Regions from separate parts of the Promicromonospora sp. NPDC090134 genome, predicted to be linked through region 3. Evidence: riboswitches for the same ligand, from Rfam matches in the RefSeq annotation. Region 3 holds a riboswitch; each other region holds the start of a gene.
What was found. A riboswitch is a leader RNA that binds a small molecule or an ion and turns the genes downstream of it on or off. The one in region 3 is predicted to bind thiamine pyrophosphate.
Positions count from the first base shown of each region.

Region 1: another riboswitch for thiamine pyrophosphate. It lies ahead of thiM (hydroxyethylthiazole kinase); the one in region 3 lies ahead of ACIPN7_RS27825 (thiamine ABC transporter substrate binding subunit).
Region 2: another riboswitch for thiamine pyrophosphate. It lies ahead of ACIPN7_RS11240 (YkoF family thiamine/hydroxymethylpyrimidine-binding protein); the one in region 3 lies ahead of ACIPN7_RS27825 (thiamine ABC transporter substrate binding subunit).

Region 1 is NZ_JBIVCZ010000002.1:138,312-141,572, reverse strand. It holds gene thiE (thiamine phosphate synthase) at 1-519, opposite strand, end outside; gene thiM (hydroxyethylthiazole kinase) at 516-1,349, opposite strand; TPP riboswitch at 1,339-1,436, opposite strand; gene ACIPN7_RS07065 (TetR/AcrR family transcriptional regulator) at 1,497-2,069, opposite strand; gene ACIPN7_RS07060 (aldo/keto reductase) at 2,193-3,224, shown strand.
Region 2 is NZ_JBIVCZ010000003.1:344,779-348,039, forward strand. It holds gene ACIPN7_RS11230 (ABC transporter ATP-binding protein) at 1-190, opposite strand, end outside; gene ACIPN7_RS11235 (ECF transporter S component) at 180-806, opposite strand; gene ACIPN7_RS11240 (YkoF family thiamine/hydroxymethylpyrimidine-binding protein) at 799-1,461, opposite strand; TPP riboswitch at 1,535-1,620, opposite strand; gene ACIPN7_RS11245 (ABC transporter substrate-binding protein) at 1,787-2,938, shown strand; gene ACIPN7_RS11250 (ABC transporter permease) at 2,935-3,261, shown strand, end outside.
Region 3 is NZ_JBIVCZ010000014.1:120,693-123,953, forward strand. It holds gene ACIPN7_RS27820 (ABC transporter permease) at 1-745, opposite strand, end outside; gene ACIPN7_RS27825 (thiamine ABC transporter substrate binding subunit) at 835-1,908, opposite strand; TPP riboswitch at 1,904-2,009, opposite strand; gene ACIPN7_RS27830 (DUF4235 domain-containing protein) at 2,047-2,328, shown strand; gene moaC (cyclic pyranopterin monophosphate synthase MoaC) at 2,349-2,819, shown strand; gene ACIPN7_RS27840 (MoaD/ThiS family protein) at 2,816-3,055, shown strand; gene ACIPN7_RS27845 (molybdenum cofactor biosynthesis protein B) at 3,083-3,261, opposite strand, start outside.

The sequences.
Region 1 (3,261 bases), on a different contig from region 3:
CCCGCCGATCGCCACGCACGGCAGCGCCGCGGCGGCCGTGACGACGCTCAGCCGGGCGAACCCGATCGCCGGCCGGGCGTCCGACTTGGTCAGGGTGGGTCGCACCGGGCCCACGCCGAGCAGATCGACGGTGCCGGGCGGGAGATCGACCGCGGCTCGCGCCTCCTCGGGCGTGCTGACGCTCAGCCCGAGGTGCCGGTCCGGGCCCAGCAGCCGACGCGCGGAGACGGGGTCGAGGTCGCGCTGGCCCACGTGGGCGCCGTCGGCGTCGATCGCGAGCGCCACGTCCACCCGGTCGTCCACCACGAGCGGCACCCCGAGCGGCCGCAGCAGGGTGACCAGCGCGCGGCCGAGGTCCACCAACTCACGGGTGGTCGCGCCCGGGTCCCGGAGCTGGACGGCGGTCACGCCGCCGTCGACCGCCGCGCCCACCGTGGCGACGACCCCGGCGGGGCCGCCGCACTGCCCGGTGTCGGTGACGAGGTAGACGGACGGGTCGAGGCGGATCCGGGCGCTCACGCCTCGGCCCGTGCGGGCTCGTGCCCGGTGGCGGGCTCGTTCACCAGCCCGGCGCCGAACCCGACGGCCTCGGCGTCGACGTCGAACACGCGGTCGACGAGCTCCACGGCGAAGCTGCCGGGGGTGGTCGACGTGGTGCGGTCGGCGGCGACGCACAGCCAGGCTGTCGCGGTGGTCGCGGCGAGCAGGCGGTCCTCGGTGACGGCACTGCACGCGGCGACCAGCGCGCCGAGCGAGCAGCCGACGCCGGTCACGCGCGTCATCAGGGAGGTGCCCGCCTGGACGCGCACGACGCGCTCGCCGTCGGTGATCAGGTCGGAGGCGCCGCTGACGGCGATCACGGCGCCGGAGGACCGGGCCAGGGAGAGCGCGACGTCCCGCACGCCGTCGGGCGTGTCCAGGGAGTCGACGCCCCGGCCGCCTGCGCCGCCGGCGAGCGCCTGGATCTCGGACGCGTTGCCGCGCACGACGGCGGGGCCGCGCGCGAAGAGCTCGGCCGCGAGGCGGGTGCGCAGTGGCAGCGCGCCGATGGCCACGGGGTCGAGCACCCAGGGCACGCCGGCGGCGGTGGCGCCGTCGACGGCGGCGCGCATGCCGTCGGCCTGGCCGCCCTCGACGGTGCCGAGGTTGATGAGCAGGCCGCCGGCGACACCGGCCAGGACGGGCGCCTCCTCGGGGTCGGCGACCATGGCCGGTGCCGCGCCGGCGGCGAGCAGCACGTTGGCGGTGAAGTTGGTGACCACCACGTTGGTCACGCAGTGCACCAGGGGGGCGGTGTCGCGCACCGCGGTGACGACCGACGCGACGGCGTCGGGCAGGACGGAGCCCATGAGGCGTTCCCTTCGCTAGCACTACCTAGATCAGGTTCCACGGGTGCATCTCAGCCGGACTGGTGCCCGGCGCCCCGCGCCAAGTGGGCCGACCATATACGGCCGGTGCCCGTCTCGGGAACCGTCGGTGCGTGCTGGAAGGAGGGGTCAGGGGCGGTACCGCAGCCCGTCGACGAGCAGGTCGAGCATGCGCCGGCCGTGGTCGGGCTCCTCGTCGCTCATCGGCAGGGACAGCTTGGAGACGGCGTACAGCAAGTCCTTCGGGCTGGCGACGGCGCGGATGGCGCCGGCCTCGGCGGCGGTGTCGAGCAGCGAGCCGACGGCAGGGCCGAGCCGCCCGATGAAGTAGGCGGGCAGCGCGTCGAACGTCGGGTCGCCGGAGTGGAGCGCCGAGGCGAGGCCCCGCTTGGTCGCCAGGAACTGGGTGTACCGGTGGAGCCACTTCTCCAGCGCGGTGACGGGGTCGTGCTCGGCGGCCAGGGCGGGGGCAGCGTCGGCGGTGGCGTCGACCTCGGCCTGGAAGACGGCCTTGACCAGGTCCGAGCGCTTGGGGAAGTGCCGGTAGAGCGTGCCGACCCCGACGCCGGCCAGGTCGGCGATCTCCTTGGCGGGCGCGTCCACGCCCGACGTGCCGAAGACGGTCTTGGCGGCGTCGAGCAGCGCGTCGATGTTGCGCTGCGCGTCGCGGCGCAGGGGCCGCTGCTCTGTGTGCTGGGTCACTTCTCTCCTGGTCTCTTGCTAACCGGAATGGCTTTCCATATAGTTCCGGAAGGGCGTTCCGCTTCGTTCCAGAGTACGGCACCGCGGAGACGCCCACCAGACCTCTCGACCCCAGGAGGGCCCATGCAGTACCGCAGCCTCGGCCGGACCGGCATCAAGGTCAGCCCCTACGCCCTCGGCGCGATGATGTTCGGCGCGATCGGCAACCCCGACCACGACGAGTCCGTCAAGATCATCCACAAGGCCCTCGACGCGGGCATCAACTTCATCGACACCGCCGACGCCTACTCCCGCGGCGAGTCCGAGGAGATCGTGGGCAAGGCGCTCAAGGGGCGGCGCGACGACGTCGTGCTGGCCACCAAGGTGCACCTGCCCATGAGCGACGACCCCAACCACCGCGGCAACTCGCGGCGCTGGATCATCGCCGAGGTGGAGAACTCGCTGCGCCGCCTGGGCACCGACCACATCGACCTGTACCAGATCCACCGGCCCGACCCGGACACGGACGTCGCGGACACGCTGGCCGCGCTGACCTACCTCATCAACTCCGGCAAGGTGCGCGCCATCGGCTCGTCCACGATGCCCGCCGCCGACATGGTCCAGGCGCAGTGGGTGGCCGAGCGGCGCGGCCTGGAGCGGTTCCGCACCGAGCAGCCGCCGTACTCGATCCTGAACCGCGGCATCGAGCGCGACGTCCTGCCCGTGGCCCAGCAGTACGGCATGGGCACCCTCGTGTGGAGCCCGCTCGCCGGCGGGATGCTCACCGGCAGGTACCGCAAGGGGCGTGCCAGCGACGCCCATCGGGCCCAGTTCGGGTTCGCGCACCTGCAGGACGAGCGGCGCCTCGACGTCGTCGAGCAGCTCATCCCCGTCGCCGAGGAGGCCGGGATGCCGCTGAACCACCTCGCGATGGCGTTCGCGATCGCCCACCCGGGCGTCACCTCCGCGATCATCGGCCCGCGCACCATGGAGCACCTCGACAGCGCGCTCGCGGGCGCCGAGGTCAGCCTGAGCGACGAGATCCTCGACCGGATCGACGCCGTCGTGCCGCCCGGCACCGACATCGGCCGCCTCGACGCGGCCTACGACCCGCCGGCCATCCAGCAGGCGACCCTGCGCCGTCGGCCCACGGAACAGCGCGCGGCCGTCGCCTGACCCGCCCGCTGCGCAGGCCGCGCCCGCTGCGTCGGGC
Region 2 (3,261 bases), on a different contig from region 3:
CCTGCGCGTGGACCGCGTGCGGGACCGCGCCGTGCAGCAGCCGGAGCAGCGTCGACTTGCCGGAACCCGACGGGCCGAGCACGAGCACGCTCTGCCCTGCGTCGATGCGCAGATCGACGGGTCCCACCCCGTCGCCGGTGCCGTAGACCGCCTCCAGGCCGGTGGCCTCGACGACGGCGTCAGCGGTCACGGCGCACCACGGGCCCGCGGAGCGCGGCGTCCGCCCGGCCGATGGCGAACTCGTCGAGCACGCCGGTGCCGTACAGGCGGTCGACGATCACCTTGGCGAGCAGGCCGCCCAGCAGGAGACCGGAGACGAGCTGCATTCCCAGGCGCAGCGCCAGGATGTCCTGTCCGTACCAGCCGAACCGGAACGCGGACCACACGAAGACCAGGCCCGCGCCCAGCAGGCCCGACACCGCGTACACCCCCCACCCGAACCGGCGGTAGCGGGTCAGCGCGAACGGGAGCTCGCTGCCCGCGCCCTGGATCGCCGCGGCCACCAGCAGGAGCGGCCCGACCGGGGAGCCCAGGAACACCACCTCGACGACGGACGCGATCACCTCGGCGATGATGCCCACGAACGGCTTGCGGATGATCGCGACCGCGATCGGCGCCACCAGGAGCCAGCCGCCCAGCAGCACGTGCTGGGCCAGGTCTCCGGCCGGTCCCATCGCCACGGCGAGCCCGTTCCACGCCTGCACGAGCGCCCAGTACAGGAAGCCGAACACCACGCCGAGCATCACCATGAGCACGATGTCGCGCAGCGGCAGCCGCGCCCGGCGGCGCGTCGTCGGCTCACTCACCGGTGCCGCCCGCGGTGTGGCTCGGGCTGTTCACGGAGAGGGTGAGGTGGCTGGTGACGTGCTGCACCGTGCGGCCCGCGAGGACCCAGCCGGCGAAGGCGCTGGCGAGGACGCGGCCGGCGTCGCCCTCCAGGCGGGTGACGAAGTGCTGCGAGCCGCGGAACGTCCCGTTGTCCTTGGCCAGCTCGATGGCGGCGTAGATGTCGCGCATGTGGTCCGGCGTCACGTCCGCGCGGACGTCGTCGGCCAGCGGGTACAGCGCCCACTCGGCCGAGACGAGCCGGCCGGTGTCCCTCCCCCGGGGCACCTCGGTGACCCGCGGGCCGGCCCCGCCGGGCAGGTCGCAGGCCACCTCGCCCGGGCAGCCCCGGGACAGGTGCACGGTGATCGCCGCGTGCCTGCCCGACGCCGCGATCCCGGCCGTCAGGTCGGTCACGTACCGCAGCAGGTCGGCCTCGGCGCCGCCCACATACGTGCTCACGTCGCCGGTCTCGACGACCAGCCCCGTGGTGTCGGCCTGCCGCAGCGCGCCCAGGATCACGTCGACGTAGTCGTCCGACATCACCGCCGCGGTGATCCGCGCGCCGACGCCGAAGCGCATCGGGTCGCCGCGCAGCTCGGCGGTCTCGTCGGTCGCGGTGGCGTGGTCCGCCATCAGGTCCTCCCCTGTCCGTCGGATATCCGTCGGGCACGGGAGGACGGGACCGGTACGGCCGCGTCCTGAGGTCGCTTCCTGCGCCGGCATGATCCGGATCAGGTTCAACGGTCGGAGTTCGATTACTCCCTCTCAGCCCGGCATACCGGACTCCCGTGCTCGGCGCCCACCATAACAGCGCGCACCACACCACCTGGACATTCCGGCCACGCCCATCCCGGTGTCCGAATAGTGAGAGCAATCGCCCAGGCCCTGGTCAAGCCCGGGACTCGCGCCTATACCTCGCCGTCGTCAGGAGACCCGGCCCCGACGATCGGACGCCCTCATGCCCCTCCGCACACCCGCCAGAGCGGCCTCGCGCCGCCCGACGAACCACCGCACCGCGACCTCGGCCACGTCCTCGGCCACGGCACCGACCCGCGGCGCCCGCGCCGCCGCCGCCGTCGCCCTCGTGCTGCTCACCTCCGGCTGCGCCGTCGGAGCGCAGGCCGACGACGACGGCGCGGGCAACCTCTCCCCCGATGCCGCACTGCCCGCCGAGGTGCCCGCGGGTACCACGCTCGCGATCGGCGACCCCACGACGCAGAAGGCCTTCGAGCTGGCCGGCGACGAGATCGACTCGGACTTCGACTTCGAGATCGAGTGGGCCAACGTCTCCGGCGGCCCGCAGACCATCGAGGCGTTCAACGCGGGGGTGCTGGACATCGGCGCGGTCGCCGAGATCCCGCCGATCCACGCGGCCTGGACCGGGCTCGACGTGCAGATCTACGCCTCGCAGTACCGGGAGGACTGGGCGGAGCACCCCGTCTACGAGCTCGCCGGCGCTCCCGGCGTCGAGCTCGACGACCTGTCGGACCTGCGCGGCAAGCGGATCGCGTTCAGCCCCGGGCAGGCCCAGGGCGCGCTCGTCCTGAAGTCCCTGCGGTCGGCGGGGCTCGGTCAGGACGACGTGGAGCTGGTCGAGCTGCCGTCCACCGGCGACGTGTACCCCACCGCGCTGGCCGCCGGTGAGGTCGACGTCGCCCCGGTCGGCGGCACCGCGTTGCTGCGCTACCTCGACAAGTACGCGGCGGACGGAGCGACGTCCCTGCGCCACGGTCTGCGGGACGACCCGAGCCACCTCTACGGTCCGACCGACGTCGTGCGCGACCCCGCCAAGGCAGCCGCGCTGCGCCAGTACGTCACCGCCTGGGCCCAGGCGCGGGTCTGGATCTACGAGAACCCCGAGATCTGGAAGGAGGGGTACTACGTCGAGGACCAGGGGCTGACCGAGGCCGACGCGCAGTACCTCATCGACACCGCGGCCCGGCCCGAGATCCCGTCGGACCTCACCGACGGGATCGAGCGCACCCAGGACACGATCGACCTGCTCGCCGGCGAGCTCGACCGGCCTGCGCTGCGGGCCACCGACCTCTTCGACGAGCGGTTCGGTCCCGTCGCCGGCGAGGCCGCCGAGCAGGCCTGGAGCACGTCGTGACCGCCGTCGTCCAGGCCCGCCCGGCCGCGGCCCCCGGGCGCCGGGCGATCGAGCCGGGGGCTGACGTCCGCCCGGGGATCCGCCGCCTCGGTCTGCGCAAGCCGGTGCCGCTGGCCGCCGGCGCAGGTATCGCGCTGCTCCTGGCGGTCTGGGCCGCCGGCTCGGCCACCGGGCTCATCGACCCGCGGGTGCTCTCGGCCCCGTGGACGGTGGTGACCACCGGCGTCGGCCTCGCGGTCGACGGCAACCTCGTGGAGAACCTGGGCGTCTCGCTGGCCCGGGCCGCCCAAGGCCTCCTCTGGGGAGTGCTGGTGGGGGTCGTC
Region 3 (3,261 bases):
CGAGCTGCAGGATCGACAGCACCGAGGCCGAGCGCAGGTCCAGGAACTGGGTCGTGCGGGTCCAGATCTCGGTCTCGATGGTGCCGTACCGCACGCCGCCGAGCACCAGCACCACCCCGAACGCCGTGGCGCAGAACAGGAACACCACCGACGCCGCCGACGTGATCGCGGGCGCGAGCGACGGCAGCGTGACGGTCCGGAAGACCCGGGCCGGTGCCGCACCCAGCGAGGCCGCGGCCTCCTCGGCTCGGGGGTCGAGCCGCTCCCAGAGCCCGCCGACGGTGCGCACCACCACGGACACGTTGAAGAAGACGAGCGCGACGACGATCCCGGCGAGCGACTCCTCCAGCCCGAGGAACCCGAGCGTGCCGCTCGGCGCGAACAGCGCGCGGAACGCGACGCCGACCACCACGGCGGGCAGCACGAACGGCACGGTCACCAGCCCGCGCGCCAGGCTGCGCCCGGGGAACGACCGCCGGTACAGCAGGTAGGCGAGCGGCAGGCCCAGCAGCACGGAGAACGCCGTGCCGAGCACGGCCTGGGTGAGGGTGAGCCCCACGAGCCGCCACGTGCGCGGGCGGGTGAGCACCTCGACGAACCCGGTGAGGTCGAGCGCGCCGTCGGGCACGAACCCGCGGACCACGAGCGCCGCCACCGGCCACGCGAAGAAGACCGCGAGGAAGCCGAGGGGGACGGCGACCGCCGCCCCCCAGAGCAGGGGTGCGGGCCGCAGGCCGTGCCTCATCAAACTCCGCCCTTGGTGGGCTGAGCCTGCGGCTCCACTCCGGGCGGGTGCCTCGTTCCTCGGCCCCCACCCTGCGCTGCGCCTCCGGCTCAGCCCACGACCGTCGCGGTCCACCGTTCGATCCACTCGTCGCGGTGCTCGCTCACGTCGGCCGGGTCCACCTCGAACGGGGCGTCGGCCTGGGGCGCGAACTTCTGCCAGTCGGCGGGCAGCTCCACGGCCGCGTCGGCCGGGTACATGTACATCGACTCGGGCAGGGCGGCCTGGACGTCGTGAGTGAGCAGGAAGTCCACCAGCGCCCGGGCGCCCTCCGGGTTGTCGGAGCCCGCGAGCACACCCGCGTACTCGACCTGCCGGAAGCAGGTCTCCAGCAGCGCGCTCGTGGTCGACTCCGAGCCGTCCTCGCTCACCGTGAACGCCGGCGACGTCGCGTAGGACAGCGCGAGCGGCCGTTCGCCGCCCTCGCCCGCCCCGGAGAAGTCGACGTAGTACGCGTCCTCCCACGAGTCAGCGACCTTGACGCCGTTGTCGACGAGCGAGGCCCAGTAGTCCTCGAACCCGTCCTCGCCGAACGCCCCGATCGTCGCCAGCAGGAACGCGAGCCCCGGGGACGACGTCGCCGGGTTGGTCACCACGAGCAGGTCCTTGTACTGCGGGTCGGCGAGGTCCTCCAGCGTCGTCGGCACCTCCAGGCCGGACTCCTCGAACCACGCCTCGTCGGCGTTGACGCAGACGTCGCCCTGGTCGACGGGCGTGAGCGCGCCGCCGAGCTGCTCGGCGCCCTCGGGCAGGTCCGCGGACGTGTACTCCTCGACCACGCCGGCCTCCAGCGCGCGGGAGGCGAACGTGTTGTCGATGCCGAACACCGCGTCCCCGAGCGGGGCGTCCTTGGTGAGCACGAGCTGGTTCACCAGCGTGCCGGCGTCACCCGCGGCGCTGACCTCGACCGTCGTGCCGGACTCCTGCTCGAACTGGTCGATCAGCTTCTCGTCGAGCGCCCAGGAGTCGTGGGTCACCAGCGTCACGGTCCCCGGGTCGCCGGCGCCGGACGCGTCGTCGCCGGAACCGGAGCCGCCGGAGCACCCGGCGAGCAGCAGCGCCGCCGACAGCGCGACCGCGACGGTAGGGATGGTGCCCCCGTGGGCACCGGAAAGACGCGACATCATTCCTCCGACTTCCTCCGCCGGTGTTACCCGGATCAGGTTCAAGGGTCTGCGGCTCTCCGCACTCTCAGCGCCATCGGGGCGCTCCCCTGTCGTTTCCATGCAGCCTAGTCGGCTGCCGAGGACTACGGTGTGGAGATGGCCCAGATTGAGACGGAACAGACACTCGGCGAGAAGGTCGGCACTCTCGCCCTGACGATCGCGGCCGGCTGGGTCGCCCAGAAGGCGGTCAGCATGATCTGGAAGGGCGTGACGGGTAACGACGCGCCCAACAAGCCCGACGACCCGGAGCTGGACCTGCTGCAGGCGACCGTGTTCGCGGCCGTCGCCGCCGGGACCGCGGTCTTCGCCAAGCGCCTCGCCGCGAAGGGTGCCCACCGCGCCGCGGTGCGGATCGCCGCGCGGCGCAGCGCCGTGTGAGGGCATGACACCCTGGTGCCGTGAGCTTCACGCACCTCGATGACCGCGGCCAGGCCCGCATGGTCGACGTCACCGCCAAGCAGCCGACCGTCCGCTCGGCCACGGCCTCCGGCCTGGTCCGCTGCACCCCTGCCGTGATCCAGGCGCTGCGCGACGGCGCCGTGCCCAAGGGCGACGTGCTCGCGGTGGCGCGCATCGCGGGCATCGCCGCGGCCAAGAAGACGCCCGACCTGCTGCCGCTGGCCCACGTGATCGGCGTGCACGGTGCGGCGGTGGACCTGGAGGTGACCGACGACGGCGTCGTCGTCACCGCGACCGTCCGGACGGCCGACCGCACCGGCGTCGAGATGGAGGCGCTCACCGCCGTAGCGGTCGCCGGCCTCGCCGTGATCGACATGGTGAAGGGCCTGGACAAGTCGGTCACGCTCGCGGACGTCCGGCTGGAGCGCAAGACGGGCGGCAAGTCGGGCGACTGGGTGCGTGCCGAGTGATCACGGTCCGCTACTTCGCCGGCGCCCGGGAGGCCGCGGGGCGCCCCACCGAACAGCTCGACGGTCCGACGTCGGTCGCCGCCCTCCGCGGCGCCCTCGCCTCCGCCCACCCGGCCCTGGGTGCCGTGCTGCCGAAGTGCGCGCTGCTGGTCGCGGGCGCCCGGGCCACGGCGGACGAGGCGACCGTGCCGGACGGCGTCACGGTCGACGTGCTCCCGCCCTTCGCGGGCGGCTGACACCGGCCACCCGGGCCGACAGTCCTGCTACCCCGGCACCGGAGCCGGGTGGTCGCCGCCCTCGAGCTGGGAGCGGACGTGCGGCCAGAGGGCGAGCACCACGTCGAGGCCGTCCCGCACGCCCCCGGACGAGCCGGGCAGGTTCACCACGAGCGCTCGCGTCCCGGCCGTCGCACGTGCCACGCCGACCAGCCCCCGCGAGAGCG